Regions from separate parts of the Ensifer sp. M14 genome, predicted to be linked through region 2. Evidence: riboswitches for the same ligand, from Rfam matches in the RefSeq annotation. Region 2 holds a riboswitch; each other region holds the start of a gene.
What was found. A riboswitch is a leader RNA that binds a small molecule or an ion and turns the genes downstream of it on or off. The one in region 2 is predicted to bind cobalamin.
Positions count from the first base shown of each region.

Region 1: it holds a riboswitch for cobalamin, as region 2 does, so the genes downstream of both, BLJAPNOD_RS23520 (nitroreductase family protein) here and cobU (bifunctional adenosylcobinamide kinase/adenosylcobinamide-phosphate guanylyltransferase) in region 2, are expected to answer to the same signal.
Region 3: it holds a riboswitch for cobalamin, as region 2 does, so the genes downstream of both, nrdH (glutaredoxin-like protein NrdH) here and cobU (bifunctional adenosylcobinamide kinase/adenosylcobinamide-phosphate guanylyltransferase) in region 2, are expected to answer to the same signal.
Region 4: it holds a riboswitch for cobalamin, as region 2 does, so the genes downstream of both, metE (5-methyltetrahydropteroyltriglutamate--homocysteine S-methyltransferase) here and cobU (bifunctional adenosylcobinamide kinase/adenosylcobinamide-phosphate guanylyltransferase) in region 2, are expected to answer to the same signal.

Region 1 covers NZ_QJNR01000007.1:386,939-394,885, reverse strand. The annotation lists gene BLJAPNOD_RS23540 (ferritin family protein) at 1-247, shown strand, start outside; gene BLJAPNOD_RS23535 (pseudoazurin) at 405-842, shown strand; gene mog (molybdopterin adenylyltransferase) at 926-1,447, opposite strand; gene BLJAPNOD_RS23525 (hemerythrin domain-containing protein) at 1,822-2,298, shown strand; cobalamin riboswitch at 2,527-2,718, shown strand; partial or broken gene BLJAPNOD_RS23520 (nitroreductase family protein) at 2,762-2,977, shown strand; gene BLJAPNOD_RS23515 (hypothetical protein) at 3,278-3,502, shown strand; gene BLJAPNOD_RS23510 (hypothetical protein) at 3,529-5,085, shown strand; gene bluB (5,6-dimethylbenzimidazole synthase) at 5,153-5,707, shown strand; gene BLJAPNOD_RS23500 (NnrS family protein) at 5,899-7,119, opposite strand; gene BLJAPNOD_RS23495 (cytochrome P450) at 7,311-7,947, opposite strand, start outside.
Region 2 covers NZ_QJNR01000004.1:2,574,405-2,582,351, forward strand. The annotation lists gene BLJAPNOD_RS12405 (hypothetical protein) at 288-431, opposite strand; gene BLJAPNOD_RS12410 (cobyric acid synthase) at 682-2,139, shown strand; gene BLJAPNOD_RS12415 (class I SAM-dependent methyltransferase) at 2,250-2,873, shown strand; gene BLJAPNOD_RS12420 (adenylate/guanylate cyclase domain-containing protein) at 2,898-5,126, opposite strand; cobalamin riboswitch at 5,338-5,790, shown strand; gene cobU (bifunctional adenosylcobinamide kinase/adenosylcobinamide-phosphate guanylyltransferase) at 5,928-6,452, shown strand; gene cobW (cobalamin biosynthesis protein CobW) at 6,456-7,520, shown strand; gene cobN (cobaltochelatase subunit CobN) at 7,583-7,947, shown strand, end outside.
Region 3 covers NZ_QJNR01000014.1:224,958-232,904, reverse strand. The annotation lists gene metE (5-methyltetrahydropteroyltriglutamate--homocysteine S-methyltransferase) at 1-683, shown strand, start outside; gene BLJAPNOD_RS29710 (acyl-CoA thioesterase) at 680-1,480, shown strand; cobalamin riboswitch at 1,636-1,861, shown strand; gene nrdH (glutaredoxin-like protein NrdH) at 2,162-2,383, shown strand; gene nrdI (class Ib ribonucleoside-diphosphate reductase assembly flavoprotein NrdI) at 2,401-2,817, shown strand; gene nrdE (class 1b ribonucleoside-diphosphate reductase subunit alpha) at 2,787-4,940, shown strand; gene nrdF (class 1b ribonucleoside-diphosphate reductase subunit beta) at 4,957-5,946, shown strand; gene BLJAPNOD_RS29685 (RtcB family protein) at 6,142-7,584, shown strand; gene BLJAPNOD_RS29680 (acylphosphatase) at 7,746-7,947, opposite strand, start outside.
Region 4 covers NZ_QJNR01000014.1:233,328-241,274, reverse strand. The annotation lists gene BLJAPNOD_RS29750 (aldo/keto reductase) at 1-134, opposite strand, end outside; gene BLJAPNOD_RS29745 (sugar-binding transcriptional regulator) at 131-1,141, opposite strand; gene BLJAPNOD_RS29740 (ABC transporter permease) at 1,144-2,133, opposite strand; gene BLJAPNOD_RS29735 (sugar ABC transporter ATP-binding protein) at 2,162-3,709, opposite strand; gene BLJAPNOD_RS29730 (substrate-binding domain-containing protein) at 3,776-4,804, opposite strand; gene BLJAPNOD_RS29725 (LysR substrate-binding domain-containing protein) at 5,002-5,889, opposite strand; cobalamin riboswitch at 6,383-6,602, shown strand; gene metE (5-methyltetrahydropteroyltriglutamate--homocysteine S-methyltransferase) at 6,699-7,947, shown strand, end outside.

The DNA of each region.
Region 1 (7,947 bases), on a different contig from region 2:
ACTTGTTGCCCAGTCTCGCGCTCGCGCCCAAGAGCTGTCAACCGATCGACCTTTATCGACGCCACTGTTGTCGAGCCTTTCTCAGGCAGCGTTGGATAGCCCTCTTCCCTTGTGCGAGCTACTTCTCGACTGCTATTTGGATCTGGCTGAGCGTTCGACGGAAGACGATGTCCGCAAGCGTATGCAGATATTCGCGAGCGAGCTGGTCCACTTACTGCACAGTTTGCGGGGTCGAGGCGCAAGCTGAAGGATTTCGCCCCTTTTCTCCTCAACCCCATAGCTACACTATGTTAGCCCGTACTGTCGCAGTCAGATACCACATCAGGATGGAACTATCTCTGATTGCCGAAGTTTAGCGGTCACGGCGGAACGAGGCCGCCGGGTTCAAGTTGAGGAGATCTGACATGTTACGCGTTGTTAAGTTGGTATTGCCGGCCACGATGGCTGCAGCATTCGGTGTTTCGGCGTGGGCTGCGGACCACGAAGTAAAAATGCTCAATAAGGGGACGGGCGGCGCAATGGTTTTCGAGCCGATGCTTGTCAAAGCGGAGCCCGGGGATACAGTTTCGTTCGTTGTTGTAGACAAGGGCCACAATGCCGAAACGGTCAAGGATCTGATCCCGGAGGGCGCGGAACCGTTCAAGGGCAAGATCAACGAAGCAGTCAAGATGACGGTCAGGGCGCCAGGTGCCTACCTTATCAAATGCACCCCGCATTTCAGCATGGGTATGGTTTCCCTCATCGTTGTTGGCCCCGGCCCCAGCAATCTTGACAAAATAAAATCGGCGAAAATGCCGAAAAAAGCCAAGGAGCGGGTCGAAGCGGCTTTGGCTGGCCTATAGTCTTCACGATCAGTCATTCACACTCCGCTCATCCTAAAGAAACTCCGCGCGTGAGCGGAAATATAGACTAAACGAGAGGCTGCTCACACATCGGGTCGAAAGGCCTTGATCCTGGCAGGATCCGTTTCGACCCGGCCCGCGCCGATCAGATCGAGGCAGTAAGGCACCGCCGCGAAGATCGTGTCTAGGCTGAAACGAATAGAGCTCGGCCTGCCAGGTAGGTTAATAATCAGCGTTTTGCCCCGGGTGCCGGCCGTCTGGCGCGACAGGATTGCTGTCGGCGTCTGCTGGAGGCTGGCACTCCGAAGCTGCTCGCCAAATCCGGGCAGTTCCTTTGACAGAACCTCGCGCATCGCCTCAGGCGTCTGGTCTCGCGGAGCGGGACCGGTACCACCCGTGGTAAGGATGAGATCGGCTCCATTATTGTCACTGAGCGCAATCAGCGTGTCTCGTACGGACGCAAATCCGTCGGCGATCACGCGCCTCAAGATGGAACAGGGTGACGTAACCACCTCTGCAAGCCACCTCTCAATGGCTGGGCCGCTCAGGTCCTCGTAATCTCCATGGCTTGCGCGGTCTGATATGGTGACAATAGCAATCTTCATATTCACGCTCCAAGAACCAATACGTATCGGAGTTTTCGATGGCGTTCGGGTTTTTCGGGAAATGGCCTATAAGTCAAATCAATGCGTAGCGAACGAGTTCGCCGCGCATCGCTCCACACGGCGATTTCGTGCCGATCTCCATGCGGTCAGGTCTTTTCCGTTACAGACCTCCCTTGTGGATAGCCGAGAAAGCGGGACAGTCTTTGCGAAACCGCAAGGACCTACGTGACTGAAGCCTATATTGCCGAACGATAACAGAAGGGATCGGTTATCCGAGCGACTAGGTCGCGCATAATGGTTCGTAGCGGATGGATGGCACCCGCACTTCGAATCAACGCGTCGCGGGTTCGGGGATCGCCACCAAGGAGCTTGAGATGAACACACCGGCGAGTCCACTTAATGCGGCAGAGATCAGCCGTCTGGAGACCCTCCACCGCGATCTGCTCGCAATTTGTCTTCGGCTTGAAGAAGTTGCAGCAGACATCGAAACGAGCGCCAGCGAGCCCGTGGATCCCAATCTAGCGGAGGCGATCCCAGCCGTTCTTCGAGAGGCTCATAATATTGAGGAAAAGGTCCTCTTTCCCGATTTCAACCGTAACGCGGGCTCCGTGTTTGCCGCGCAGGCGATCGGAAGGCTGAAGGCCGACCATCGATGCGATTTGTTGACGGCAGAGGAAATCTCCCTCGTCTTGCGAGGGTTGGCTGATGGCCAATGCGATCTCCGGCCTGACAACATCGCCCGCCTGCTGCACGGCTTTCAGGAAGCGCTCCGCCGGCATATTCACGCTGAGAGCCTCTTGATGGAGACGCTGTTAGCTGCCAAAGCGGACGACCGGGAGGTTTTCCAGTAACGGGCGAAGCGAGGCGGGTGTCGAGTGCATTGAAACAAGCTCGCCGTGGTCTCGTGAGTCGGATCGAGTTTACCGTGGCGTTCGTCGTGCCAAAGAACCGTCGTCACGGTGGCGAAATCACGGTCCCATCGCCGCCAGTTTGTGCCAGAGCAAACACTAAGTCAGATAATGACGCCGCGGCTTCTAATACATCCCAGGCGGTCATTGGTACGGCAGTGCCCGCGTGGTAACAGAGATCACTTCATAGGTGCCCGGGCTGGTTTGGATCTGCACGGGAGAATCGGGAATGCAGTGCAAATCTGCAACGCGCCCAGCGCTGTGGTGGGGACTGGAAGGACGGATGCCACTGGCGATCGCTGGGAAGGTGTCCTTTCAGGGTGAACCTAAGTCAGAAGACCGGCCTGTGAAAGATGACCCGTCCGAAAGGACAGCGAGACGGGTCCGCATCCATTAAGGGGAAACAATTGACCATACAGATCTTTTGACCGCACAGCCTCTGCATTCGGCCGAGCGTGCGGGTTTATATCGAGCCATCTTCACAAGAAGGGATACCAGAGGCGAGTTCCTTCCGGATCCGGTTTCGGACGAGCAGTTAAGCCGTATCCTCCTCGCTGCGCATCACGCACCATCTGTCGGATTCATGCAACCTTGGAGTTTCATCAAAGCCCGCGAGGAAACCCGGTCGTTCACGGCTTGGAGGAAAGCGGCCAGGTCTGCTTGAAGCGGAGCAATCCGCCAGCTAGTCAATCAATGGACCGCGGTAATCCCGAACGTGCGGATGGTTGCTATAGCGGTTCGCCAGCAAGCGCCGTTCTGCCGGCTATTGACGAGGCCTTTGTTTTCGAAGTCCCATTGAAGCATTCCTCCGGCATGCTTCCTCTTGCGAACAATTCCGATACTTCAAGGCACGAGCCACCTGTCTGCCCCGGCTTTCCGCATGGATCCGGGCCGCCTGCGAACCATGTCGGCGTAAAGCAACATGGCGTATGGCAAGGGCAAAGACAAAGAGCTCATGAAGAGGATGGCCGATCTCGGCAGACTTGCCATGTCAGGCGAACTTGCAGATCTAAGGTCCAGAATTATCGTTGTTCTCGACAAGATGGCCGCCGCCATCTGGCCATCTGATATTCTCAGGCCAATGCCGTCTGGCAAAGACATCGACGCGGTGATGCTAAGGGTACAATCCGATGCGTCCAAGGACTGAACAGCGTCTGGGGTGAGAAAGCCAGGTTGATCGCAAAATCGGCGGTTCTCGAACAATGGAAACGCGGGCAGCGCAACCTGTTCGGCGCGTTCAGAAACATTGCCGTGTTCGGGGACATCGTGATGCAGGACGGCACGAAGGGCGTGGTCAATCTACCGGAGGAGTACTCGCGGACGTTGACGGCGCAAGATGTCAAGGAATTGGCAGACCTCGTCGGAAAGCTCGACTTCTTCTCGACACTCCAGCTCTTCCGCAACCTTGAAAGCGGCGACTGTGGGCTGCCAGCGCATCATGCCGATGTGTTGCGCGCCATGGCAAGAACGGTGCGGAACCGCTTCCAGCGACCCGTCTGGAAGGATGACGCCATCATCCAGCTGCACCTGGATTATCGCTGTCTGCGCGGCGGAAAGGCGGCGCTCGCCGATACGCTTGGAGCACTCGGCAGCGCTCTGGAAACTAAAGCTTCCACGACCATTGATTTGCCGTTGACCTCGGTGTCGCCGAGAGGAGGCGGCATCACGTTACCAATGCGGCTATCGCGTTCGATCAAAGCCAAGCATGTGAAGCATGGAAGCGATGACGTGCATGTCGCGTCATTGGTGCTCGAACTCGGCCCGGTGAAGGCGCAGGTGAAGATGATCGTGACGCGACCACCGACACTCCCCTCCGCTCAAGGGTGCCGGACGGTCGTGGCCGAGGACTTCGGGTTTATCAATACCTCCAGCATCGTCGTGTTGCGTAGCCGGTCGCCGATCGGTGTAGGCGCGCTGGCCCGCGTCGCCGGTCATAACGGCGGTGATGGCAAGAAGCTGACCAAAGAGCAGGCAAGAATGTTCCTGGAGACCCACGTTTCCGAGGATGACGTCGAAGTCCTGGATTACGTGCAGTTCGATGGCAGCGATTTCCTTGGGCGCATCGCCGCACAGGCGACGAAGATCGATGGACTTCGCTCCGAGATCGACCGTCTCTACAATCGTCTCGACCGCATCCGTGCCGAGCTCAATCGCGTAGCGGACGCCGAGGCGGCAGCACTCGTCCCCGAGATCGCAGCCATGCCGAGCCACCCTCGCTACATGGCAATGCATGGCCGGTTCTTCCGGCTGATGGCCGCAGTCGGATGGCTCAAGCAGGCACGTCTTGCCGTCTACCGAGCAGTGGCAGGACTGAAGAAATCCTGGTTCGGCCATGTGGCGCAGCGAAAGGCAGACCTTGCCGAGAAATACGGCGCGGTGGTGGTCACCGAAGACCTCGACATCGTTGCGGTGCCCACGGACGATCCCGCCTACAAGGGGCGGACGTTCAACAAGATGATCAACAACGGCGCGAAGGGGCAGTATATCCTTCGATCCGAGAACACGCTGAAATGGAGAGGCATTGCCTCGGTAAAAGTGCCGAGTTTCTACACCAGTAGCACGGACTGGAGAACCGGAACGGTCGACAAGGCGCAACGTCGTGGATTGGTGTTCAAGGCGGAATTCGACGGCCGCTTATGGGATGCCGACCTGCATGCGGCGGAAATGATCGGGCGCTACCTGTTCCTCAGGCCCAAATCAGAGAGCGAACCTGCGGCACTTGCCGCCTAGTGACAAACGCATTCCTCCTGCCGAAGGCCGTGGCCATCGGTGGACGGGAAGCCCGGCCCTTCCGGGAGTGTTCACCATAACTCGGGACATAGATACGCGCGGGCAAGTCCATGAAGCGTTCCTGAAAGCACGTGCAGAAGCGGAACTCGTGTTCCCCGATCCACTCCGAAGCACGTATCGAGCCCTAAAACTCGAAGGGATAATGGAGGCACCTGTCAACATCTGTATCGACTGCGACCGCGACCGGGCAGGCCCTGCTGTGATCGGACGCACGCACATTCGGGCGATGGATCTCTACAGCACCGCGTGCGCCGTCCAGAACCTGTGGCTCGCCGCCCGCGCCGAAGGACTGGGCGTTGGATGGGTGAGCATTTTCGACAACGGGACGGTCCAGCGCATTCTGAAAATTCCGAAGCGTATTGTGCCGATTGCCTATCTCTGCGTCGGACAGGTCAAAGGCTATCACGAGCGTCCCGAGTTGGAAAAGGCCAGCTGGCGCGAGCGTCTTCCGATTGGATCCCTCGTGCATTTCGAGGAATGGGGCCGCCAGGATACTCGACAGGACCTTATCAGCCAGCTCGAGCGCGACGAGCGTGATGTTCGCGAGCATCTGTGGCCGTGAACCATCCGTAGCTCCGGGCTTCAAAAAGCGTTGCGGAGAACGTCCGCAACGCTACACTCCCAACGGGGCCGCCCCGTTTTTTAAGGTTCTTTAGCGTGCGTTTAAACGCATTTGCTTCTGTGGAGAGATTTGCAAGGGATATGCTCGTTGACAGCACAGTGTTGCCGGCATGTTGTGCTCCTCAGGCCTAGTTAATTGGCTGAACTCACCGCGCACCGGCCTGCCGTGTTCTGCAAATAAGGTCGAACGTCACTTCCCGCTTTGCCGCAAACCGCGGCTGGTGCGCTAAAGACCGGTCTGGGCACAGGACGGCGCATCGCCTGAACAAAGACCATCATGAAGAGAGCCCACGCGGCCATCCAGCAGATGGCCGCGGCAACAACGGGTTCGAAATACGCGTCACGCATCCCGTCGCCGAAAACACGCAGCAAGGCGGAGACAGATAGAAGCGAGAACGCGCAGGCCGTGGGCCTGCTGAGGATCAGCCTCTCGCCGTCGCGTACCGAGGCCGACCGCATCATGAAGGCGGCGATCATCGTTCCCATCGCTCCCATCGTCATTGCATGCAGGGCGGCGATCGATGGAAACTGAGCGGGAACAATAACGGCAAGACCGTTCAGGATGAGTGCCGCCGGCATCCAGGCGAAGGCGATATGCAGGATAAACAGTGCCGGATACCGCACGGCCTTGACGCTTTGCCAACTCGCCATTTGCAACAACAACACAGCGCCTGAAAGCATCAACAGGTAGCCGGATATGTTTTGGCTGGCGCCTCGAAGACAAATGGCGGCCAGAATACCCAGGATCGCCAGGTACGAAAATGCCGGCCGATCGCGAAAGCGGGTCTGTGTCCCCGTCCGGACCAGCCAATGCCGCGTGAAGGCAGGCACGGCGCGTCCACCAATCACGATAATCAACAGGCTATATATCCCCCACGGCGCACCCATCGAGTTCAAGCCATCAAAGGTGGAGAGCACCGCACTAATTCCAAGCACGGCCGCTCCGAGTGGTGCCCACAGGCGATGCCGAGCCCCGGCCTTTAGCAACGCAACCGCTAGGACAGCCGCCAAGAACACGAAATATGCAGATGCCCCGATGACAGACGCGAGATGCGACAAATGCGTAGAAAATGCGGCCGTGAGCCGGGCAATACACCAAAGGGAAGAAGCAATTGTTGTGACCGCGGGTGGGACGGGACCTCTCTTCGTCCACGCGGGCAAGACCGTAAGGAGATAGCCCCCTACCGCAGCACCGGCCATGCCGAACAAAAGCTCGCTACTATGCCAACTGACTCTCTCCAGCGCGATTTCTTCCGGGAGGATCCAGACAAGGGGTACGACGAGCGCCCAAAGTCCGGCGAGAAAAAACAGCGGCCGATATGGTGCCCGCCAAATGGATTTCGAATTGATCACCGCTGAAATCAAATTCCTGTCTTGGATTGAGCTCCGAAGCGCGCAAGCAGGTCCGCGTTCACAAGCTGCATATGCATCACCCGACCGTCAGCTGACTGGCACCGTCGTCGATAGATCGCAATGCAAACGCATCGCGGTGACAGGAATAGCGTGGCACCCGGCAATATGGTCGCGATCATACCTATCGAGCATCAACGGATTTGCAGGTTAAATGATGCGTACCCGCCTGCTGGGTAGACCGCACGGATAGCCTCGGTACCGAGAGGGAGGACAAAGTTCCCGATGCCGCTAAGCAGTTCGTCCAAGACGACCCTCAGTTGCATCCTCGCCAATTCTGCGCCGGGGCAGATATGGATCCCCGCACCATAGAGCAGATTTTGCGACTGATCCCGATCGGGACGAAACTGATCTGCATCCTCGAACACTGCACCGTCGCGGTTTGCTGATGCCCAAATTACTGTCATCCTTTCCCCTGCGTTGATCGTCCGCTCACCGATTGTCACGGATCGAGACGCAACGCGCCGATTGGAAATCAACGGTCCATGGAGACGAAGTATTTCGTCCACGGCTTGCGGAAGGAAAGTCCTGTCACGGCGTAGCTGTGATTGGACTTCGGGATGTTCCGCAAGGAAATGGACAATGATACCGACGCAGGCAGAGATGGTACCCAGTTCGCCCACGGTCCAGTTGCGCAGGATGCTAACGATCTCCGCATGTCGGAGCAGCCGTCCATCAACGGCCTGCCGCACCAAGCTGGTGGTGATATCGTCCGGTGCAGCAGCGCCGGCCTGCTGGCGTATTTCCAGCTGTGATCGGATATAGCCATCG
Region 2 (7,947 bases):
CCCGGGTGTGAAGCGAGCCTTCGGTGTGTATTTCCGGAGTGACCAGCGTTTTTTGGAAGCCGCATCCCTCGCCAAGAGGTCGATGCGGCTTTCGCGTTTTCGGGCATGTTGCGCAAAGTGCGTTGCGGCTTTGTGATATCGACATGCACAAAACAGGAGCCTCGGGTTTCCCGGTCATCAGGCCAAAAAAAACCGTCTCCACGGGGGAGACGGCTGGAGGAGGAGGCGTTAGCTGCTGGAATGCAAAGCCATTGCCAAACGTGCGCCCGATCAACGGGCGGGGCAGGTCAACCGATGTTGGACGTGCGGATGAACCCGAGCGGCCCAAAGGGAGCATCGAGCACGACGTTGCGAACGCGCGACTGGCTGACGGGTGCCTTGGAATTCCAGGCAATCTGAACGAAATTTGGTTTGCTGAAGATGTACAGCATGGACATGGACCTTGAGAGGCCGGACGTGTTGTGATCCGGGTGTGTTTCGGTGGCGCTGATATAGGCTCGCGCCGCGCGAAAATGAATGCCAAACTCGTCACAGGATGTCGCATTTACGCTAGTTTCGGAGAGAAACTCGACAAGCTTGGTAAGCGACCGAAACAGACTGTCATCGACGCGCCGCAAATGCGGCGAAATCGTGTCAAAGCAGGCCTTTGCCGGCGGTCAATTCGGTGTTACCGGTGGCGCCATGACACGCAAGATCATGCTTCAGGGAACCGGCTCGGATGTCGGAAAATCGGTATTGGTGGCGGGGCTGTGCCGGCTCGCCTCCAATCGCGGGTTGAAGGTCATGCCGTTCAAGCCGCAGAACATGTCGAACAACGCCGCCGTCTCCGACGATGGCGGCGAAATCGGCCGGGCGCAATGGCTGCAGGCGCTGGCCGCCCGCGTGCCGTCCTCGGTGCACATGAACCCGGTGCTGTTGAAACCGCAATCGGATGTCGGCAGCCAGATCGTCGTACAGGGCAAGGTCGCGGGCCAGGCGAAGGGCCGGGAATACCAGGCGCTGAAGCCGAAGCTGCTGGGCGCGGTGATGGAAAGCTTCGAGCAGATTTCAGCCGGTGCCGATCTTGTCGTGGTCGAAGGGGCGGGGTCGCCGGCCGAGATCAACCTGAGGGCCGGCGACATCGCCAATATGGGTTTTGCGACGCGCGCTGATGTGCCCGTCGTGCTTGTCGGGGATATCGATCGTGGCGGTGTCATCGCCTCGCTGGTCGGCTCCCATGCGATCCTGCCGGAAGAGGACCGGCGCATGGTCAGCGGCTACCTGATCAACAAGTTTCGCGGCGACGTCACTTTGTTCGACGATGGCATTGCTGCCATCGGTCGTTACACCGGCTGGTCCTGTTTCGGCGTGGTGCCGTGGCTGAAGGCGGCAGGGCGGCTGCCGGCAGAGGATTCGGTGGTTCTTGAAAAACTGGCCCGTGGCGAGGGTCGGGCGCTCAAGATCGCCGTGCCTGTCTTGTCGCGCATTGCCAATTTCGACGATCTCGATCCGCTTGCCGCCGAGCCGGAGGTCGATCTCGTCTTCGTCAAACCGGGAAACCCAATTCCGGCCGATGCCGGGCTCATCGTCATACCCGGCTCGAAGTCGACCATCGCCGACCTCCAGGATTTCAAGGCCCAGGGGTGGGACCAGGATCTCAAGCGCCATGTGCGACGCGGCGGCCGCGTGATCGGCATCTGCGGCGGCTACCAGATGCTGGGGGCACGCGTCACCGATCCGCTCGGAATCGAGGGCAGCGACCGCGAGATCGCCGGGCTCGGGCTGCTCGACGTCGAAACGGAAATGGCGCCGGAAAAGACCCTGCGCAACAGCCGCGCCTGGTCGTTGGAACACGGCGTTGCACTGGAAGGCTACGAGATCCATCTCGGCCGCACAGCCGGGGCCGATTGCGATCGGCCATCAATCCGCATTGATGGCCGCGCCGATGGCGCCCTTTCGGCCGATGGCCGGGTGATGGGCACCTACCTGCACGGCCTGTTTTCCAGCGATGCCTATCGCGCAGCGTTGCTGACGAGCTTCGGCATCGAAGGCGGCATCGGCAATTACCGCCAGTCGGTCGACGCGGCGCTCGATGATGTCGCGAGCGAGATTGAGGCGGTGCTTGACCGGAAATGGCTGGATCAACTGCTCGGCATTTGAGACCCGCCCGCTGCCATTGCAGCACACGCGTCAAGCGCTAAGATGCGGCGCAGGCGCCGACACACGCAGACATTGGGCCACGCGACAACCGGCGTGCGAGGCGGTTTGAAATGAGTGACGACGAGCGACGAGCGCATTGGGACGCTGCATATGCCTCAAAGGGTGATGAGGGCGTCAGCTGGTTCGAGGGTACGCCGGCCGTTTCGCTCGATCTCATCCGCAAACATGCGGCAGTTGCCATGTCTTCGCTGATCGATATCGGTGGCGGCGCGTCGCGGTTGGTCGATGCATTGCTTGATGAGGGCATGACGGCGATCACCGTGCTCGATCTCTCACCGGCTGCACTCGAAGCCGCCCGGGCGCGGCTTTGCGCGCGTGCGGATCAGGTGCACTGGATCGCCGCCGACGTGACCGAGTGGAAGCCGGAACGCGCCTACGACATATGGCATGATCGGGCCGCCTTTCATTTCCTGACCGATCCGGACGACCGCGCCGCCTATATCGAGAGGCTGGAGGCCGCGGTCACGCCAGGCGGTCATGCCATCATCGCCACCTTTGCCCCCGACGGGCCAGCGCGCTGCAGCGGCCTGCCCGTGGTGCGCTACGATCCGGCGGCGCTTGCTGACGTGATCGGTCCGTCCTTCCGGCTGGTCGAGGCGATCACGCACCAGCACAAGACGCCTTGGAATTCAGCGCAGGCTTTTCAGTTCAGCGTGCTGGAGCGGGTGCGGTAGCCGAGGCATGGCGAAGCAGCAAGCCTAGGGGATCTGTGAGAACGTGAAGGCTCTGTCGCCGTGATACCATATGAACTCGTTCTCCTTGGCGCGAAGCCCCCCGGGGTTTCGCAGCACGATCCCGCATAGGTTCGTTGTCTTCAGCCACAGGAAGCAAACCTCGTCGCTGTCGAATTTGACCTCGACGTCGGCCATGCGACCGGCTCCGATGGATGCCCAGTCTCCCGTCAGAGTGGCCATGCCCCCGGTTGAAATCACAGCCTCGTGTTCCTCGCCAGAATCCAGCATGCGTCCATGCAGCCGATGCCCCAGGAGGAGCGAACGGGCTTCGTCGGCTTGCAGCCTGTTTGCGGCGATGAAGTCGGTGTTCATCAAGGTCTCGGGTAGGCCCGCCAGCCGCAGCCCCCGGTAGAAACGCTCGCTGTCCTCCTGCCTTGCCAGGTCCAGGGGTGGGCTGGTCGCGATGCTGGCCGCAGTGCCGCCGCGTGCGAGGCGAAGCGCGTTGAAACGGGTGATGGCCGCCTGCGCCTCCACGCGGCGACCGAGGTGCCCGGAAGCGGCGGCAAGAAGAAGGAACGAGCCGTCATCCTGCGGATTGAGTTCGATGCTGCGCTTTGTTGCTGCCGCTGCCGCCTCGAAATCCTCCAGGCTGAAGTGCGTCAGTCCAAGGACGTAAATGAAGAAGGACGGGGAGTGCGGATCGAGGCGCATGGCCGTGCGGATATAGGGCAGGGCCTCCGCCGGGCGGCCGACGGAGGTAAGGACGAAGGCCGTCAGCGCGTAGCTCCAGCTATCGCCGGGTTCGAGCGCGATCGCTTCCTTGAGTTGGGTTAGCGCGTCGGCATGCTGCCAGTCCGCTTCGGAAAGGAGAGCGGCCGCCTGGTAGGCCAGCGCTGTTTTGTGTTTCTGCGCGGTGCGCAGATATTGCGTCGCCCTGGCTCTCGCTTCGGTCCGCGAGATGCCCAGCTGATAATGCCAGCGCCACATGCAGATGCGCGCGTAGACCATGGCGGCGGCGGCATAAGCGCGCCCATAGGCAGGATCGAGCGCAATCGCCTGCTCGAAGAAAGGCACTGCCTTTGCAAAATCCTCGGGGGTCGTGCGTCGGTGATGCTCCCAGCCGCGCAGGAACGCATCGAAAGCTGCCGGCACCATCGTTTCCTTGCGCCCCAAGGCCATCTGCTCGTCAGGGTTCAGCCGAAGCGCAAGCGCATCGGCAATGCCGCGCATCACGTTGTCCTGCAGCGCAAAGACATCGGAAAGCGAGCCGTCGAACGTTCCGGCCCAAACGTGGCCGCCATCGAGAGAATCGATCAGCTGGGCATTGATCCGCAGCTGCTCTCCGGCCCGCTGCACACTGCCTTCGAGGACGTATCTGACCCCGAGTTCCTTGGACACCTGCCCGGGTGTCACTGGCTTGTTCTTGTAGGTGAAGGTCGAGTTGCGCGCGATAACGAACAAGCCGGATACCTGGGCCAGTTCGGTGACGAGGCCGTCGGTCATGCCATCGGCGAAATACTCCTGCCTGGGATCGTCGCTCACATTGGCAAACGGAAGCACTGCTATCGACGGTTTGTCCGGCACGGTCAGGTTCGATGGCTGGACCTGGGCCGTTTCCGCAGGCGGTTCCCACGGCTGCCACCAGACGACACCACTGGCTGCGCCGAGCACGACAGCAGATGCAACAAGTGCCGCCCAGCGCCTCGTGCTGTGCGCTGCGACCTTTGCGCCGCCGGCGCGAGTTTCGTTCAGCTCCAGACTGTAAGCCCGCACCGGCCTTTCGATATGCTTCAGGCGTTGTTCGCCGAGAAAGACGAAACGGACATCGAGGTGCTTTTCGACCTGGTCGTAGGCGGTGCCGGAGATGACGATCCCACCCGGTTCGGCGATGCTCTGCAGGCGCTCGGCAATGATGACGCCATCGCCCTGAATGTCGTCGCCGTCAACGATGACATCGCCAAGATTGATGCCGATGCGGAATTCCAGTCGACCCTCATCGGATCCTCGGCTTTCGGATTTCGCGCGCTGGACCTCCACCGCACAACGGACCGCCTCGACGACACTCACGAACTCGACCAGCAACCCATCGCCCATGGTCTTGATCAACCGCCCACGGTGCGCAGCGATCCTTTGTTCGAACAGGTTGTGCAGATCGGCCTGAAAGCGGGCACACGTACCCTCCTCGTCGGCCTGGGTGAGCAGTCCATAGCCGGAAACGTCGGCAATCATCACGGCGGCGAGCCTGCGTTCCATTTGCCTTCCGGATAACCGAACCCTCTTTTTGGGCTAGTTTATCGCATTATCTGCAATCGCTAAAATGAAGTTCGCCGCCGTGGTGCATCGCTTGTGCTCTGTGACGAGAACTGGCGGCCTGCGGTACTCCGCGCCCGGCAAATCGTCGCGCGGCGCAATTCGGCCGGGGAGGTGTCGCACGCGTCGATTGACTTTGCACTGCCCGCTTCCTAATCATCGGACGTTGGATGGTTTCCCCGGATCGTGGCGATGCGGGGGAATAATTGGGAATGTGACGGGTGGACCCAAATCGGGCATCCTTATCGCAGCCGACCCCGCGACTGTAGAACGGTCAGGGTTCGCCATCGGGCTGAAGGACGGCCGGCTTTGGATCGCATGGTGCGATCGCAGGCGGTTTGGAACTCAGCCGGAAAAGCCACTGGCGTGGCTTCGTGATCAGCCGGGTTGGACGCCTCTTCTTCTACGAATCGTCCGCCTTTCACGAAACCGCCCACAGCGCCGCGCGTCGGAGACGCGCAAAGGTTCGCTGTGGCACCGGAAAGCGCCGGGAAGGTGAGGCGGGCCGTTCGGGCCCTGGCATCGCGTTTCGCGTTATCGCGCGAGGCAATGCCGTGGGTCCGTGACGCCGTGAGCCAGGAGACCTGCCGTCCGACAGGGGCATTCCGCCCGACGGGAAGCCCGCTTCCCACGCCATCACGGAGGTTGTCTTGGCTCATCGATCGTTTTCCGAACGCGCCTCTGGCGCGGTGAAATCCTGTTGCCGCTCGAACTTGCGACCAGGCGCGTGAGGCGGCAACGCACATGACCATTCCCCATGCCGGCCCTGTTCTGGTCCTCGGCGGCGCCCGTTCCGGCAAGTCCAGCTTTTCCGAAAGGCTCGTCGAAGCCTCGGGGCTCGGCATGCACTATGTCGCCACCGGGCGCGCCTGGGACGACGAGATGCGCGAGCGCATCGACCATCACCGGCAGAGGCGTGGCGAAGGCTGGACGACGCATGAAGAGCCGCTCGATCTCGTTTCGCTGCTGACACGCATCGACGACGAACAGCGCGTGGTCCTCGTCGACTGCCTGACCCTGTGGGTCACCAACCTGATGATGGAAGGACGCGACATGGCGGCGGAGTTTTCTGCCCTTGCCGCGTTTCTGCCTGAGGCCCAGGCGCGCCTCATCCTTGTTTCCAACGAAGTCGGCCTCGGCATCGTGCCCGAGAACCGCATGGCTCGCGATTTCCGCGATCATGCCGGCCGGCTTCACCAGATCGTTGCGGAGAAATCCGCGGAAGTTTACTTTGTCGCGGCCGGATTGCCGCTGAAAATGAAGGGTTGATCCATGACCACTGCCAGAGCCAACCAGGGCAAGATCCCGGCGACCGTCATCACCGGCTTCCTCGGTGCCGGCAAGACGACGATGATCCGCAACCTGTTGCAGAACGCCGACGGCAAGCGCATTGCGCTTATTATCAACGAGTTCGGCGATCTCGGCGTCGACGGCGACGTCCTGAAGGGCTGCGGTGCGGAAGCCTGCTCGGAAGACGACATCATCGAGCTCACCAACGGCTGCATCTGCTGCACGGTTGCCGATGATTTCATCCCGACGATGACCAAGCTGCTCGAGCGCGAAAACCGTCCCGATCACATCATCATAGAAACCTCGGGTCTCGCCTTGCCGCAGCCGCTGATCGCCGCCTTCAACTGGCCGGATATCCGCAGCGAAGTGACCGTCGACGGCGTCGTCACCGTGGTTGACAGCGCCGCCGTTGCCGCCGGTCGTTTTGCCGACGACCACGACAAGGTCGATGCACTGCGGGTCGAGGACGACAATCTCGACCACGAAAGCCCGATCGAGGAACTGTTCGAGGACCAGTTGACCGCTGCCGACCTGATCGTTCTCAACAAGACCGACCTGATCGACGCGTCGGGCCTGAAGGCCGTGCGCGAAGAGGTCGCTTCGCGCACCAGCCGCAAGCCGACGATGATCGAAGCCAAGAACGGCGAAGTGGCTGCCGCCATCCTGCTCGGTCTCGGCGTCGGCACGGAAAGCGATATCGCCAACCGCAAGTCGCACCACGAGATGGAGCATGAGGCCGGCGAGGAGCACTCTCACGACGAGTTCGATAGCTTCGTCGTCGAGCTCGGCGCGATTGCCGATCCGGCCGCCTTCGTCGATCGCCTCAAGGGCGTGATCGCAGAGCATGACGTGCTGCGCCTCAAGGGCTTTGCCGACGTGCCCGGCAAGCCGATGCGTCTGTTGATCCAGGCTGTCGGCGCCCGCATCGACCAGTACTACGACCGTGCCTGGGCGGCCGGCGAAAAGCGCGGCACGCGCCTCGTCGTCATCGGCCTGCACGACATGGACGAAGCTGCGGTGCGCGCTGCCATCACCGCGCTCGTCTAACTCCTTGAAGCAACGCACTTCCGGGAAAGCGTTTTCCTGGAAGTGCTTGAACGGACAGAACAATGCATCTGCTTCTCGCCCAGAAAGGAACGATCGCCGACGGCAACGAAGCGATCGATCTGGGGCAAACGCCGGCCGACGTGCTTTTCCTGTCTGCCGCCGACACCGAGCTTTCCTCGATCGCTGCGGCCCATGGCCGCCGCAACGAGGGATCAAGCCTGCGTATCGCCAGCCTGATGAACCTGATGCATCCAATGTCGGTCGACACTTACGTCGAGCGCACCGCACGGCATGCCAAGCTCATCGTGGTCCGGCCGCTCGGTGGCGCCAGCTATTTCCGCTATGTGCTGGAAGCCTTGCATGCCGCCGCCGTCACCCATCGCTTCCAGATCGCGGTGCTGCCCGGCGACGACAAGCCGGATCCGGG
Region 3 (7,947 bases), on a different contig from region 2:
CCTATGCGCAGTCGCTGACGTCAAGGCCGATGAAGGGCATGCTGACCGGCCCGGTGACGATGCTGCAATGGTCGTTCGTGCGCGACGACCTGCCCCGGTCGATCGTGTGCCGGCAGATCGCGCTGGCGCTGCGCGATGAAGTCACCGATCTGGAAACGGCCGGCATCGCCGTGATCCAGATCGACGAACCGGCGCTGCGCGAGGGGCTGCCACTGAGACAGGCCGATCGAAAGGCCTATCTCGACTGGGCGGTCGAGTGCTTCCGCATCAGCGCCTCCGGTGTCGGCGACGAAACCCAGATCCACACCCACATGTGCTACTCGGAGTTCAACGACATCATGGCGGCGATCGCTGCGATGGATGCCGATGTCATCTCCATCGAGACCTCGCGCTCGAAGATGGAACTGCTCAGCGCCTTTACCGATCAGGCCTATCCGAACGAGATCGGCCCCGGCGTTTACGACATCCACTCGCCGCGCGTGCCGACGGTCGATGAGATGGTCCATCTGATCGAGAGGGCGACGGACGGGCTGACACCGGCGCAGATTTGGGTCAATCCGGATTGCGGCCTGAAAACGAGGCGCTGGGAGGAAGTGCGCCCGGCCCTCGTCAACATGGTGCAGGCGGCACAGGCGCTGCGGCAATCCTTTGCTGCCGGCCGGCGAGAGGCCGTGAACGTATGACGGACGATAGCAATGTCGAAATGGCGCCGGGGGAAACCCCGGCGCCTGCCACCCTGATCGACATCGTTTTTCCCGGCGATGCCAATCACCATGGCACGCTCTTTGGCGGAGCCGGTCTGGCGCTGATGGACCGGATCGCCTTCATCGTCGCCACGCGTCACGGCCGCGTTCCCTTCGTCACCGCGTCCTGCGATCGCGTCGACTTCCGCGCCCCTGCTCGTATCGGCCACGTCATCAGCTTCAGCGGTCGCCGGGTCCGGGTCGGGCGGCGCTCGATGGTGGTCGAAGTCGACATGGTCGCCGAGGATCTGATTGCCGGTACCCGCGATCTTTGCACCCGCGGCCAGTTCACCATGGTGGCAATGCCCGAAGGCAAGGACGCCGAATGGTCGTTGCCCTCTCTCGACAGCGCCACGATCGGTCCGACAAAGGACGACGCCGTGCGCATGGTCGATATCGTCTTTCCCGACCAAGCCAACAGCTTCGGGGCCATGTTCGGCGGCGACGCGCTGGCGCAGATGACCAAGGCGGCCTTTGTCGCGGCCACGCGGGCAAGCCGCAAGACGACGGTTCTCGCCTCCTGCCAGCGCATCGATTTCAAGCACCGCATCACCGTTGGCTCGATCATCGAGCTTGTCGCCCGGATCGTGAAAACAGGGCGAAGCTCGACGACGGTCGAGGTCGAATTGTGGTCCGAAGACCTGATGGGCGGGAAACGGACGCTGACTGCCCGTGGCGCGTTCATCATGGTGGCTGTCGACCGGGACAATCGTCCGGTTCCCGCTTTCGCAGCCTGACGATTTCAACCGAGGGAGCCGTCGCGACGGCCCCTCATCCACAGGCATTGCCGGAAGCGCGCGTTTACTCCCCGTTATCCACACCCGGAAAAATATTGTCGGCTCCCAGCGACCGCGGCAGCACCAGACCTATTGACGAGATTTCACACCCATATACTATATCTAGTGTTCGAGGTTCTTCCGATTCGCAAGGATTGGGAGCGAAGATGGGAATACGGTGCGCTTTAGCGATTTTGCTTGGCTAAGCCGTGGCTGCCCCCGCAACTGTAAACGGCGAGCGACTGTCCAGCATTCGGCCACTGAAGCATGATGCTTCGGGAAGGTCCGGACAGAAGCACCGACCCGTGAGCCAGGAGACCTGCCTCGATCAATAAACGTCCACGGGCGGGGTGTCCGGAGGGGTCAGAGTGTAATTGAGGCGGGATGAACCCTGCCTGATTGTCTCGACGTATCCCCGGAAGCGCCGTCTTCAACTTCGGGGTGAAGTCATGTCCGCGTCATCGAATTCCTATCACTCGCCAATGAAGAGGCGCGGGAACCCGCGCACCTGACGAAGACGTGCGCTCGGTCGTTTCGATCAGAGCAAGCCGTCATCCTGCCAGCCCTGCCCTTTCGCCGGAGCGCGTTCGCGCGCCCGCATGCCTTTTCATGCCCAGATCCAGCCGACCCAACGAGGAAGAAATGAACGTCACCGTCTACAGCAAGCCCGCCTGCGTCCAATGCACCGCCACCTACCGCGCACTCGACCGCAAGGGCGTCAACTATGAGGTGATCGACATCTCGATCGACGAGGACGCGCTCCAGACGGTCAAGGGCCTCGGCTACTTGCAGCTTCCCGTCGTCGTTGCCGGTCCTGAACATTGGGCGGGCTTCCGCCCCGACAAGATCAGCGCGCTGTCCTAAAGCCAAGGTGCCGGGCGATGGGCCTGATCGTCTATTTTTCCACCCGCTCGGAAAACACCCATCGCTTCGTCGGTAAGCTCGGCCTGCGCGCCATCCGCATCCCCGTCAGCGCAGCCGACGGGCCGCTTGAGATCAAGGAACCCTATGTGCTCGTCGTGCCGACCTATTGCGGCGACGACGGCCGGGGCGCCGTGCCCAAACAGGTGATCCGTTTCTTGAACGATGCGGACAACCGCTCCCACATCCGCGGCGTGATTGCCGCGGGCAACAGCAATTTCGGCGCGACCTACGGGATCGCCGGCGACGTGATCTCCGCCAAGTGCCAGGTGCCCTATCTCTACCGGTTCGAGCTCCTGGGAACCGACGAGGACGTCGCCAATGTCAAAAACGGGATGGAACGATTTTGGACGTCTCAACACTCGAACGCCCCTTGAAGGCGACGGAAGCGGCGCTCGATTACCACGCGCTGAACGCGATGCTGAACCTCTATGACGAGGACGGCCGGATACAGCTCGACAAGGACCGGCTGGCCGCCAAGCAGTACTTCCTGCAGCACGTCAACCAGAACACCGTGTTCTTCCATAACCTGCGCGAGAAGCTCGATTACCTCGTGGTCGAAGGCTACTACGAGCAGGAGGTTCTCGACCAGTATTCGTTCAATTTTGTGCGCGACCTGTTCGATCACGCCTATGACAAGAAGTTCCGTTTCCCGACCTTCCTTGGCGCTTTCAAATATTACACCAGCTACACGCTGAAGACCTTCGACGGGAAGCGCTACCTGGAGCGCTACGAGGACCGGGTGTGCATGGTGGCGCTGACGCTTTCGCGCGGCGACGAGGCGCTGGCGCGCGACATGGTCGACGAGATCATCTCCGGCCGCTTCCAGCCGGCAACGCCGACCTTCCTCAACGCCGGCAAGAAGCAGCGCGGCGAACTCGTCTCCTGCTTTCTGCTGAGGGTCGAGGACAATATGGAGAGCATCGCGCGCGGCATCAACTCGGCGCTGCAGCTGTCGAAACGTGGCGGCGGCGTAGCCCTGTCGCTCACCAACATCCGCGAAGCCGGCGCGCCTATCAAGCAGATCGAAAACCAGTCATCGGGCATCATTCCCGTGATGAAGCTCCTGGAGGATTCGTTCTCCTACGCCAACCAGCTCGGCGCGCGCCAGGGCGCAGGCGCGGTCTACCTCAACGCCCACCACCCCGACATCATGCGTTTCCTCGATACCAAGCGCGAGAACGCCGACGAGAAGATCCGCATCAAGACTCTGTCGCTCGGCGTCGTCGTTCCAGACATCACCTTCGAGCTCGCCAAGAACAACGAGGACATGTACCTTTTCTCGCCCTATGACGTGGAGCGCGTCTACGGCGTTGCCTTCACCGATATCTCGGTCACGGAAAAATACCGGGAAATGGTCGCCGACAGCCGGATCCGCAAAAAGAAGATCAAGGCGCGCGAGTTCTTCCAGGTGCTGGCCGAAATCCAGTTCGAGTCGGGTTATCCCTACATCATGTTCGAAGACACGGTGAACCGCGCCAACCCGATCGCCGGCCGCATCACCATGAGCAACCTTTGCTCGGAAATCCTGCAGGTCAGCGAAGCCAGCGAATATAACGACGACCTGTCCTACAAGCACATGGGCAAGGACATTTCCTGCAACCTCGGCTCGCTGAATATCGCCGCGGCGATGGACAGCACCGATTTCGGCAAGACGATCGAAACATCGATCCGGGCGCTGACGGCGGTGTCGGACATGAGCCACATCTCTTCGGTTCCCTCCGTCGAAAAAGGCAACGACGACAGCCACGCGATCGGCCTTGGCCAGATGAACCTGCACGGCTATCTCGCCCGCGAACGGGTCTATTACGGCTCGGACGAAGGCATCGATTTCACCAACATCTACTTCTACACCGTGACCTACCACGCCATCCGCGCCTCGAACCGGATCGCCGTCGAACGCGGAACGAGCTTCAAGGGCTTCGAGAACTCGAAATACGCCTCCGGCGACTATTTTGACAAATACACCGAGCAGGAATGGAAGCCGGCGACGGAGCGCGTGCGCGAACTGTTCGAAACCGCAGGGATCGATATCCCGACGCAGGAAGACTGGCTGGAACTCAAGAAGGCCGTGATGACCTCGGGCCTTTATAACCAGAACCTGCAGGCCGTGCCGCCGACCGGGTCGATCTCCTACATCAACCACTCGACTTCCTCGATCCACCCGATCGTCTCGAAGATCGAGATCCGCAAGGAAGGCAAGATCGGCCGCGTCTATTACCCGGCCGCCTTCATGACCAACGACAATCTCGACTACTATCAGGACGCCTACGAGATCGGGCCGGAGAAGATCATCGACACCTACGCGGCAGCGACGCAGCATGTCGACCAGGGCCTGTCATTGACGCTGTTCTTCAAGGATACGGCCACGACCCGCGACATCAACCGCGCGCAGATCCATGCCTGGAAGAAGGGCATCAAGACGATTTACTACATCCGCCTTCGTCAGATGGCGCTGTCCGGCACGGAAGTGCAGGGCTGCGTCTCCTGCGCACTGTGATACCCCGGGGAACACGATGAACATCCAAGTGAAGACCAAGACACCCAAGGGTTCGCAGGCCGTGCGCGCCATCAACTGGAACCGTATCGAGGACGACAAGGACCTCGAGGTCTGGAACCGGCTCACCGGCAATTTCTGGCTGCCGGAAAAGGTGCCGCTCTCCAACGACATTCCCTCCTGGTCAGCACTTCGGCCGGAGGAGCAGCAGCTGACGATCCGGGTGTTCACCGGCCTGACCCTGCTCGATACGATCCAGACGAGCATCGGTGCGCCGACACTGATGGCGGATTCGATCACGCCGCATGAGGAAGCTGTCTATTCCAACATCTCCTTCATGGAAGCGGTGCATGCCCGCTCCTATTCCTCGATCTTTTCGACGCTCTGCTCGACGCCTGATGTCGACGATGCCTATCGCTGGTCTGAGGAGAACGAACACCTCCAGAAGAAGTCGGCGCTCATTCTCGAGCACTATCGCAGCTCGGACCCGCTGAAACGCAAGATCGCCAGCGTCTTCCTCGAGAGCTTCCTGTTCTACTCCGGCTTCTATCTGCCAATGTACTGGTCGAGCCGCGCCAAGCTCACCAATACCGCCGACATGATCCGCCTCATCATCCGCGACGAAGCGGTGCACGGCTACTACATCGGCTACAAGTTCCAGAAGGGGCTGGAGCGGTTGAGCGAGGAGCGCCGGCAGGAGATCAAGGATTTCGCCTTCGACCTGCTGCTCGAACTCTACGACAATGAGGCGAAATATACGGAATCGCTTTACGACAGCGTCGGGCTCACCGAGGACGTGAAAAAGTTCCTGCACTACAACGCCAACAAGGCGCTGATGAACCTCGGCTATGAAGCGCTGTTCCCGGCGGATGCCTGCAAGGTCAATCCGGCGATCCTGTCGGCCTTGTCGCCGAACGCCGACGAGAACCACGACTTCTTCTCCGGCTCCGGCTCGTCCTATGTCATCGGCAAGGCGGTCGCGACCGAGGACGAGGATTGGGATTTCTGAGCCCGAACGCGCCTTACATCATCGCTGCATTTTCCCGTGGACCGAAGTGGTCGGAGGCTGAAAGCCTGCAGCGGGTTGAACGTGCTGCCGGCTCACTGCCGGCCGCACCATTGACTGCCGGCCCGCCTTCGAGTAAAGGGCGCGCCAATCCGTATTGCCGCGGCTGCTGAACCCAAGGCAACGGAGAATCTAGCAATGTCCAACCAATATAACCCTATCGTCCGGAACGATATCGTTTCCGGGCATGCGATCAGGTCCGTCGTCGCGATCGACGAACCTGAGCACCAACGCGCGCGCGCACTCGGCGATCTCACTTCCGCCCTTCCATCCCCGGAAGCGCTGGCGATCCATGGTGCCGTCGCCGGACGCATCATCACGACCCCGGACTTCCACCCGGGAAAACCGGTTCCGGTCGGACTTGTCGCCGACATCGAGAATGCCGTCATTCCGCACCTGATCGGCAACGATATCGGCTGCGGCATGCGCATGATTGTGCTCGACGGCATCCGGGAGGACGAACTTGTGCCTGATCTGGAGGGGCAGCTGCGGCATGTGTTCTTCCAGGGAGGGCGCGACATCGCGCTGACCGGCAGGGATCGCCATGCCGCCCTCAGGGACGGCGTGCCGGGCCTGCTCGAGAGCCTGGCCGGCAAGCGGCAGGGCCTGCTTGCGCGGCTCGACCTGGCATCCGCCTGGGCGGATGTCGCGTCCACATCCGACGATGGTTGCTTCCGCTCTGATGCCATCGATCCTGATTTCACCGACTATGCGGCACCCGATGACCGGCACCGGCATGATGCTATTCTCGGCACCATCGGCGGCGGCAATCACTTCGTCGAGTTCGGCGTGGTCGAGCGCATCGTCGACGGCGGTTTTGCCCGCATCGCCGGACTGAAACCGCAGAGCGTGGTGATCGTCGTGCATTCCGGGTCGCTCGACTTCGGCCAGCGGATCGGGACGGCGGTGCGTGAGCGGGCACGTCAAAACGGTGCGGTGGCGGTTGACGACCGGATCGTCTCCGAGGCCCGTCACGCCAGCCATTACCGGCGATACATGAACGGCCATGCCAATGCCGCGAATGCCGCCTTCGTCAATCGCTTCCTGATCGGCCTGGCGGCGGTGGAAGCGCTCGCGCGAACGATCGGCCGGCCGGTCGCACACCGGCTGGTCTACGACGCGCCGCACAACACCGTGTGGCAGACCGGCAATACCGTTCGCCATCGCAAGGGTGCTTGCCCTGCGCGCGGCCCCGGCAGGATCAGGGGTTCGCCCTACGAATGGTCGGGCGAACCGGTGATCCTGCCGGGTTCGATGGGCGATGGCACCTGGTTGTTGCGTGGATTGGGCGCCACGGAAGGCTTGGAATCGTCGGCCCATGGCGCCGGTCGACGGCTCTCGCGCCAGGAGGCACGCGGAGCGAAAACGACGCTCGCCGGCCTGCGCGTCGTCGGCCCGGTCGACACCGCGAGCGCGGCGATCCGCGGCCGGCCCGATATCCTCGCCGAGCTTCAGGGCCGGCTGAAGGAGGAAGCCCCGGCCGCCTACCGGCCGATCGACCAGGTCGTCGATCCGATGGTGGCGACCGGACTGGTCGCCCCTGTCGCCCGCATCAGACCGGTGCTGACCGTCAAGGGATAGGTCAGCCCGAAGCAGAAACGCCGGGAAAGCACATCCGCTTCCCGGCGTTACATACTGTATTCTCCGGCTTCACCACCTTCCTCAGCCGGCACCACTGGTGCCAGAGCGGGCGAGCGCAAAGCTCCGGTCCGCAAAGGTTGTGCTGCGACATTGCCCGCCCGCTACCCGGTGATCTGGAAGCCCTGAACCGGGTCGGGCACGGCGACCGGTTCGGTCTCGACGCTGACGACGGAGGCGGCCGCTGGCCCCATCCACAACCGCTCGACCATGTTTGAAAGCGCCCTGTCCGTGCCGACAATCATCGCCGCCACCGATCCGTCACGCTCGTTGCGCACCCATCCGGTCACGCCCAGGCGTTCGGCT
Region 4 (7,947 bases), on a different contig from region 2:
TGGATGGCGGCGATCGAAGAGCCCTCATCCGTCCCGCCCCACATCCAGCCACCGATCGCCCAGGTGCCGAGACCGACGGCGGATGCCTTGACACCGGAGCGGCCGATCTCGCGCGTCAACTGTTCATTGCTCATGCCGAAAGTCCCTTTTCGCTTGCCATGGCAAGGATGCGCTCGCCGGTCGCCTCGTCGGTCACGAGTGTATCGAGATGCCTGCCGCGCAGGACGCTGAGGATGGGGCCGGCCTTGTTCGGTCCGCTCGCCACCCCGATCTTGGTCGGGATCGACGCGAACTCGTCGAGGGTGAGCGAAACCAGCGAACGGTTGAGGCTGTAGTCGCAGACCCGGCCCTGATCGTCGAGCAGGTGCGCGAGCAGCTCGCAGCTTGCACCGGAGCGCTTGATCGCATCACGATCCGTGCTCGAAGACGGGTGCAGGTCGTAGTAGCTGGAATCGTCGGAGAGGATCGAGCCGATGCCGACGATCGCGACCTTCGCTTCCCGGGCGCGTTTGAAGACGTCCGCCACCGAGCGCATATTGATCAGCATGGCGCGCTCGGCCGCACTGTCGGCAAAGAGCGGCGCGTGGATCTGATAGGATCTGCCGCCGAGCCTGTCGGCCATCAGCGTCGAGACGTGGTTGACATCGGTATAGTGCTTGCCCTGCACGCAGCCGGTCGCCGGGATCACCTCGACATCGAGGCGCCGTGACGGATGCAGGCCTGCAACGACGGCACTGACGCCCTTGCCGCCGGTAATGCAGATGGTGTCGCCGTCGGCGATCTCCTCCATTAACAGCCGGGCCGCGGCCTCGCCCACCGCCTGCAGCGCCGTCTGCTGGTTATCCGAGACGGTCGGGACCACGACGGCACGGCTGATGCCGCCGAGCGCCAGCAATTGCTCTTCCATGTCGACGAGCGGCTCGATCGGCGACTTGATCTTGATTTCGACGAGGCCGAGCTGGCGTCCGCGCTTGATCAGACGGTTGACAGTCGGCTGGGAAATGCCGAGCCGCTCGGCAATCTGCGACTGGGTCAGACCTTCCAGGAAGTGTAACACCAGAGCCTGGTGCATCTGCCGGGCGACGACGAGCTCCTCGCGAGCGCTGGAGATGATGTTCTGATTGGAATTGGCAATCGGCATGGTCAGACGGCCTTCCGCTTATGCAGGAAATGATCGATCGAAACGGCGGCGAGCAGAATGCAGCCCTTGATCATATCCTGCCAATAGACGGAGACGTCGAGCAGGATCAGCGAACTGGTGACGACCGACAAGAGGGCCATGCCGAGAATGGCGCCGAGGATCGTACCCGATCCGCCGTTGAGCGAGGCCCCGCCGATCACGGCCGCTGCAATGATGTTGAGCTCCATGCCGACGCCGAAGGTGGGCGTGGCGGCACCGAAGCGCGACATGTAGATGACACCGGCGACACCGGCGAGCGTGGAGCAGAGCACCGTCACCCAGAACTTCACCTGCTTGGTCTTGATGCCGGAATAGAGCGCCGCCTTCTCGTTGCTGCCGGTGTAGAACACCTTGCGAAAGGCGGTCGCCCGGCGGAGCAGAAAGTCGAACAGGACGACGACCGCGACAAAGATCAGGATGACATATGGGATGCCATTGAAGGTGCCCTGACCGACGGCCTTGAACGATGGCGGCAGGGTGAACAGCGACAGCGGCGTGCCCTTGGTAATGACGAGGCAAAGGCCGCGCACGATCACCATTGCCGCAAGCGACGTGATGAAATGGTTGAGCCCGACCACGGTGACGAAGAAGCCCATGATGGCGCCGATGAGGCTGCTTGCCAGGATCCCGAAGAGCGAGGCCGTCCAGGGATCGACGCCGGCAAGGAACAGCGATCCCGCCAGTACCATGGCAAAGCAGACGACCGATCCGACAGCAAGGTCGATGCCGCCGACGATCAGGAGGATCGTCATGCCGACGACGACGATGCCTTCGACCGAGAAGCTCATGAGCATCGCGCGCATGTTGCCGAAGGTGAGGAAGTGTGGTGAGGCGAAGCTCATGATGATGCCAAGCGCGAGAATGATGGCGATCAGCCCTGCCTCGCGCATCGTGCCGATCCGCCGCCAGGCCGGAACCCGCACCTGCGTTGCAACCACCGTATCGACTGCCATTTCCGCCTCCCCATTCACTCTGCTTGTCTCAGGCAACATGCTCGGCCGCCCTGCTTTTTTGTTGGTCGCTGTGCGGCCCGACCCCGGATGCAAGCCGGATCACCGCCTCTTCCGTCATCTCGGCCTCGCCGAGTTCGCCGGCAATGCCGCCTTCGCGAACGACCAGAACCCGGTCGCACAAGCCCAGAAGCTCGGGCAGTTCCGACGAGATGACGACGATGCCGATGCCCGAGCGCGCGAGATCGCGCAGCAGCCGATGGATTTCTGATTTCGCACCGACGTCGATGCCGCGTGTCGGCTCGTCCATGAGAATGACTTTGGGCCGCACCGCAAGCTGCTTGGCGATCGCCACCTTCTGCTGGTTGCCGCCCGAGAGCGACGACACCGGCATGGCGATGCCGCCCATGCGCACGCCGAGCCGCCGGGTGAAATCACGGGCGAGGTCCGCTTCCGCCTTCGCATTCATCAAGCCGAGCGGCCCGGTCAGCGTCTTCAGATCCAGCACCGAAATGTTCTGGGCGATCGACATGTCGACGAACACGCCGGAGCCCTTGCGATCCTCCGAGAGGTAGACGATGCCGGCATCGACGGCGTTTCTGTAGTTGCCGATCGTCTGTTTCTTGCCGTGCAGCAGCACGTCGCCGCGCACTTTCCGGCGCAGGCCGCAGATGGCTTCCGCGATCTCGGTGCGGCCGGAGCCGATCAGACCGCCGATCCCGAGGATTTCGCCTTTGCGCAGTTCAAACCCGACATCGTCAATGCGCTCGCCGTCGCCAAGACCGCGAACCGACAGGATGACGTCGTCGGACTGTTCGCGGGGTGTCTGCTTCGGCGGGTAGAGTTGCGTGATCTCGCGGCCGACCATGCGTCGCACGACATCGTCCGGAGTTACATCGGCGACACGCTCGGTCGAGACATGGCGGCCGTCGCGAAAGACGGTGACGCGGTCGCACAGGCTGAAGATCTCGGCCATGCGGTGGCTGATATAGATGATGGAAATGCCCGCGGCCTTCAGGTCGCGGATGATGCCGAAAAGCGCCTGCGCCTCCGCCTCCGTCAGCGCCGCCGTCGGCTCGTCGAGGATCAGCACCCGGCAATCGAGCGTCAGCGCCTTGGCGATCTCGACCAGCTGCTGGCTGGAAATAGAAAGGTCGGCGACCTTGCGGCGCACGTCGATCGGCGCCAGCCGGTTCATCACGGCCTGCGCATCGCGGGCAAGCGACGCATAGTTCATCAGCGGCGAGCGCCGCCGGTTGGTCGCGGCCATGAACATGTTTTCCGCCACCGTTGCATCCGGGCAGAGCGCGATCTCCTGGTGGACGAGGCCGATGCCGAGCGACTGGGCTGCAGCCGGCGAGGCGATCCTCGTCGGCGTGCCGTCGACGAGGATTTCACCCTCGTTCGGCTGCAGCACGCCGGCGATGATGTTCATGAGCGTGGATTTTCCGGCGCCGTTCTCGCCGCAAAGCGCATGGATCTCGCCCTTTTCCAGGTTGAAATCCACATTGGTCAGCGCCTTCACAGCCCCGAAGTGCTTGGTGACGTTGCGGACCTGAAGGACCGGCTGCGATGTCATCGCCTTCTCCACTCTTATGCGTTCGACGGGCTATCCGGGTATCCGGATAGCCATGTCAAAAGTCCCTTACTCGTCAATGCCCTTGGTGCCGCGGCGCTTCAGGTACTTGTCCCAGTAGAAGTCGTCCGCATTGGCGGCGGTGACGATGGAGAGACCATTGTCGACGAACGGAATGCTCATCGGGTTGAAGCCGGAACGCTTGGCGTCATTCATCGGATCGATGAGTTCCGGGTGCTTGGCGAGCCACAGCAGCATGAAGCCCATATAGCCCTGCATGCCCTGGTTCGGGTTGATCGAGCCGAAGACTTCGCCGGCCTTGATCATATCGAGGATGTTGGCGTTGACGTCGGCGCACATGACGAGAACCTTGCCGCCGCTTTCCTTGCTCGCCTGTGCGGCACCGATCGCGGAGTTCGCTTCCGGCATGAACACAGCGCCGAGGTTCGGGTTGGCCTGGATCAGGCTCATCAGGCCCTGATAGGCCTTGTTCGGATCCTGGTTGGACGCGGCGCGGCCGACGAGTTTCATGTCGGGCCACTTTTCAGCCATGCGGCCGACAAAGGCCGTGATGCGCTTGTCATGGTTGTCCTGGCCGGGGTTTTCCAGAACGGCATATTCGCCCTTGCCACCCATCTTCTCGGCGATCGCATCGGCAGCATAAACGCCTTCGCGGTTGTTGTCCGAAGTGATGAACGAGATGCGCTTGGAGAGCGGCGAGTCTGCCGCAAACGTGACGACCGCCGTGCCCTGATCGATGGCGCGGTTGATCGGCTCGATGAACGGATCCGAGTTCATCGGATGAACGAGAATGCCGGCCGGGTTCTGCGCCAGCGCCTGATCGAACGTGGCGATCTGCTTGTTGACGTCATATTCCGGGGTGCCGGTATATTCGGTCTCGCAGCCGAACTGCTGACCGGCCTGCTTGAACATTTCATAGACCGGGAACCAGTATTCGACGCCCGAAACCATGACGTTCATGACATATTTTTCGCCGGGTGCGCAGCGAAACGGGTTAGCCGTCTCCGCGCTGGCGGCGCCAGCCAGAAACGTCGTTGCAATGACCGCCAGTGCGGTCGTGCTCAAAAAAGTGCGCAAGCGTCCTCCTCGAGGCCGAAGCCCCTCCCAAAAACCAATCGTGCCGTCAGAAATGACCGCTGATGTGTGAGTTTGCCGGAACTCCTCCTCGACTTCCGACTGTCACGATTAAAACGACGACCAGGGCTTCTGTCAATATAATTCATGCCATGAATAATAATTCATGGCGACCTGTATATTGCCACCGCCTGTCGGCCTCACTCGCCCATCGCCATCGCCAACTGTGCGTTCGACGCAGCGGCTTCGGCGATGATCCACTCGCGGAACGCCTGGATCTTCTTCTGCCGCCGGTGGCTCTGCGGATAAACCAGCCAATAGGCGCGACCGTCCCTGACCACGTGATTGAACGGACGGATGAGTTTTCCGCTGCGAAGCTCCTCGATCAGAAAGGTCGAGACGGCCATGGCAATGCCGTGGTCGAGCAATGTCGTCGCCACGTCCATTGCCTGGACGTCGAAGATCAGCTCGGTGCCGTTGCTGGCCGGCGGCTCCACGCCGGTTTCGACCATCCAGCGCCGCCACCAGCTGGCGTTGCCGAACCGCCTTACCTTCAGAACGTCGGCGGGATGCTTGAGCTGATGCTTTTCAAGAAACGTCGGCGTGCAGACCGGCAGGTATTCGATCGGGAAAAGCGGAAACACATCGTGGCCCGGCCAGTCGCCGTTGCCGCTGCGTACCACCAGATCGATCGCGTCGCGCTTGAAGTCGATCAGCTCGGTCGACATGTGCACGCGAATGCTGATGTTGGGATGCGCCGCCTGGAACGAGGCGAGCCGCGAGCCGAGCCAGCTTGAGACGACCGTCGGAAGCACGGAGATGTGCAGGTGATGCTCGGTCTTGTCGGCAATCTCGGAAAAGGCCGTGCCCAGGAGATCGATGGCCTCCGTTACCTTCGGCGCGAGCTGACGGCCGGCGGCGGTCAACCGCACTTCCCGCGGCAGACGAACAAAGAGCGCCGTTCCAGTACGGTCCTCGAGCAGCCGGATCTGATAGCTGACGGCCGCTTGCGTCATTCCAAGCTCCTGCGCCGCGCGGGTGAAGCTCAGGTGCCGGGCGGCTGCCTCGAAGGCGCGCACCGCGCTCATGGGGGGAATCTTGCTCATACGCTGAGATAAGCATTCTTTATGCCAGCATGCGAGAAACCGCTTTGCGCGAAACCCTGAAAATCCTCAATTTTCTCGCGAACACATCACCGCAAAAATGAAGGGGTTAGCAATGCCGAGCGCACTGCGATCGATCATCCGCCATGTCTGGACCTTGGCCAGGAGAGCCGCCGACACCACGACAACGGTCGATACATTCAGCGAATTCCAGTTGAGGGACATCGGCCTGACGCGAGACAATGACGGAATCCGGGCACGCGCCGGCGACATCGCCGTCCCATGGCAGCGGGTCGCGGATCCCAATCCTGGAGACGCCCCGTCGCTGCAGGTAACGGAGAATTCAATCGCGTCCGTGCAGACAACGTCTCATGACGCTGTACCGCGGACCGTCGCTACAAGACCCCTCTGCCCGCCGAGGAACGAGAATAAAGACATAAACATTTCTTTATGCGATTGACCTGCCTGTCTTTGCAGGGCATTGTCAAAGCATCGTGGTTCTGCGGCTCGTCTCACGGCGGGCCGGAGCTAAGAGGGAATTCGGTGCGGCGCCGCAAGGCGCTCATGCCGGAGCTGCCCCCGCAACTGTAAGCGGCGAGCGGCCGTCCAATGATGTCACTGAGGAGACGCCTCGGGAAGACGGGACGGTTCGTGTTGACCCGCAAGCCAGGAGACCTGCCGCGATCGATAACGTCCACGGGCGGGGTGTCCGATGTGCCGCCTTGACGAGCGAGCCTGCCTCGGTCGTGGATGCGTCGCGTTCCAGCCTTGCCCACAACCTTCGGGGTAAGGAAATGACCATCAAGACAGCCAATCTCGGCTTTCCACGTATCGGCAGCCACCGTGAACTGAAGTTCGCGCTGGAGCGCTATTGGGCCGGCAAGATCGAAAGACAGGACCTGCTCGCCGTCGCCGCCAGGCTTCGGGCAGAAAACTGGGCCGCGCAAAATGCGCGGGGAATCCAGATCATTCCGTCCAACGACTTCTCGCTCTACGACCAGGTTCTCGACACATCCGTGCTCGTCGGCGCGGTGCCGCCGGCCTATGGCTGGAAAGGCGGCCCGGTCGATCTCGACACCTATTTCGCCATGGCGCGCGGCTCAACAACCGCGACCTGCGCTTCCGGCTGCGCCCATGGCGGACCTGACGGCGGCAATCAGGCGCTGGAGATGACCAAGTGGTTCGACACCAACTACCACTACATGGTTCCAGAATTCGCGGAGGACCAGCGCTTCGAGTTGACGCGCAATGCGCCGCTTGACGCCTTCCTCGAGGCCAAGGCGCTTGGGCATGTTACCCGTCCTGTTCTCCTCGGTCCCGTCACGTTCCTGAAGTTCGGCAAGGCACTTGCCGGCGGGTTCGACACGATCGAGCTGATCGAGCGGCTGTTGCCTGTTTATGTGAAGCTCTTGACCGAGCTTGCGATCGCCGGTGTCGAATGGGTGCAGATAGACGAGCCCTGCCTGGTGCTCGATCTCGACGAGCGGGAACGCCGGGCGCTGGCGCTCACCTACAGGACGTTTGCTGCGGAAACCCCGCAGCTGAAGATCATGCTTGCGACCTATTTCGGCGCGATCGGCGACAACCTGCCGACAGCGCTTTCGCTGCCGGTTGCCGGGCTGCATCTCGATCTCGTGCGGGCGCCGCAACAATTGGAAGTGCTGCTTCAGACGGCACCGGCGCAGCTCGTGCTGTCGCTTGGGGTCGTCGATGGCCGCAACGTCTGGCGGACAGACCTTGCCGGGCTCTTCCGCCGGCTGCAGCCGCTGATCGAGGCGCATGGCCGCGACCGCATCGAGCTTGCCCCCTCCTGCTCGCTGCTGCATGTGCCAATCGACCTCCATCTCGAACGGGGGCTCGATCCCGAGCTTTTCTCCTGGCTTGCCTTCGCCCTGCAGAAACTGGACGAACTCAGCCTGCTTGCCCGCGCCTTCGAGCCCGGCCTTGCCAATCCCGAGCAGGTCTTTGCAAAATCGACCGCAGCCGCCGCGGCGCGGCTGACCTCGCTCAAGGTGCACGACCCGCTGGTTGCCGGACGCCTGA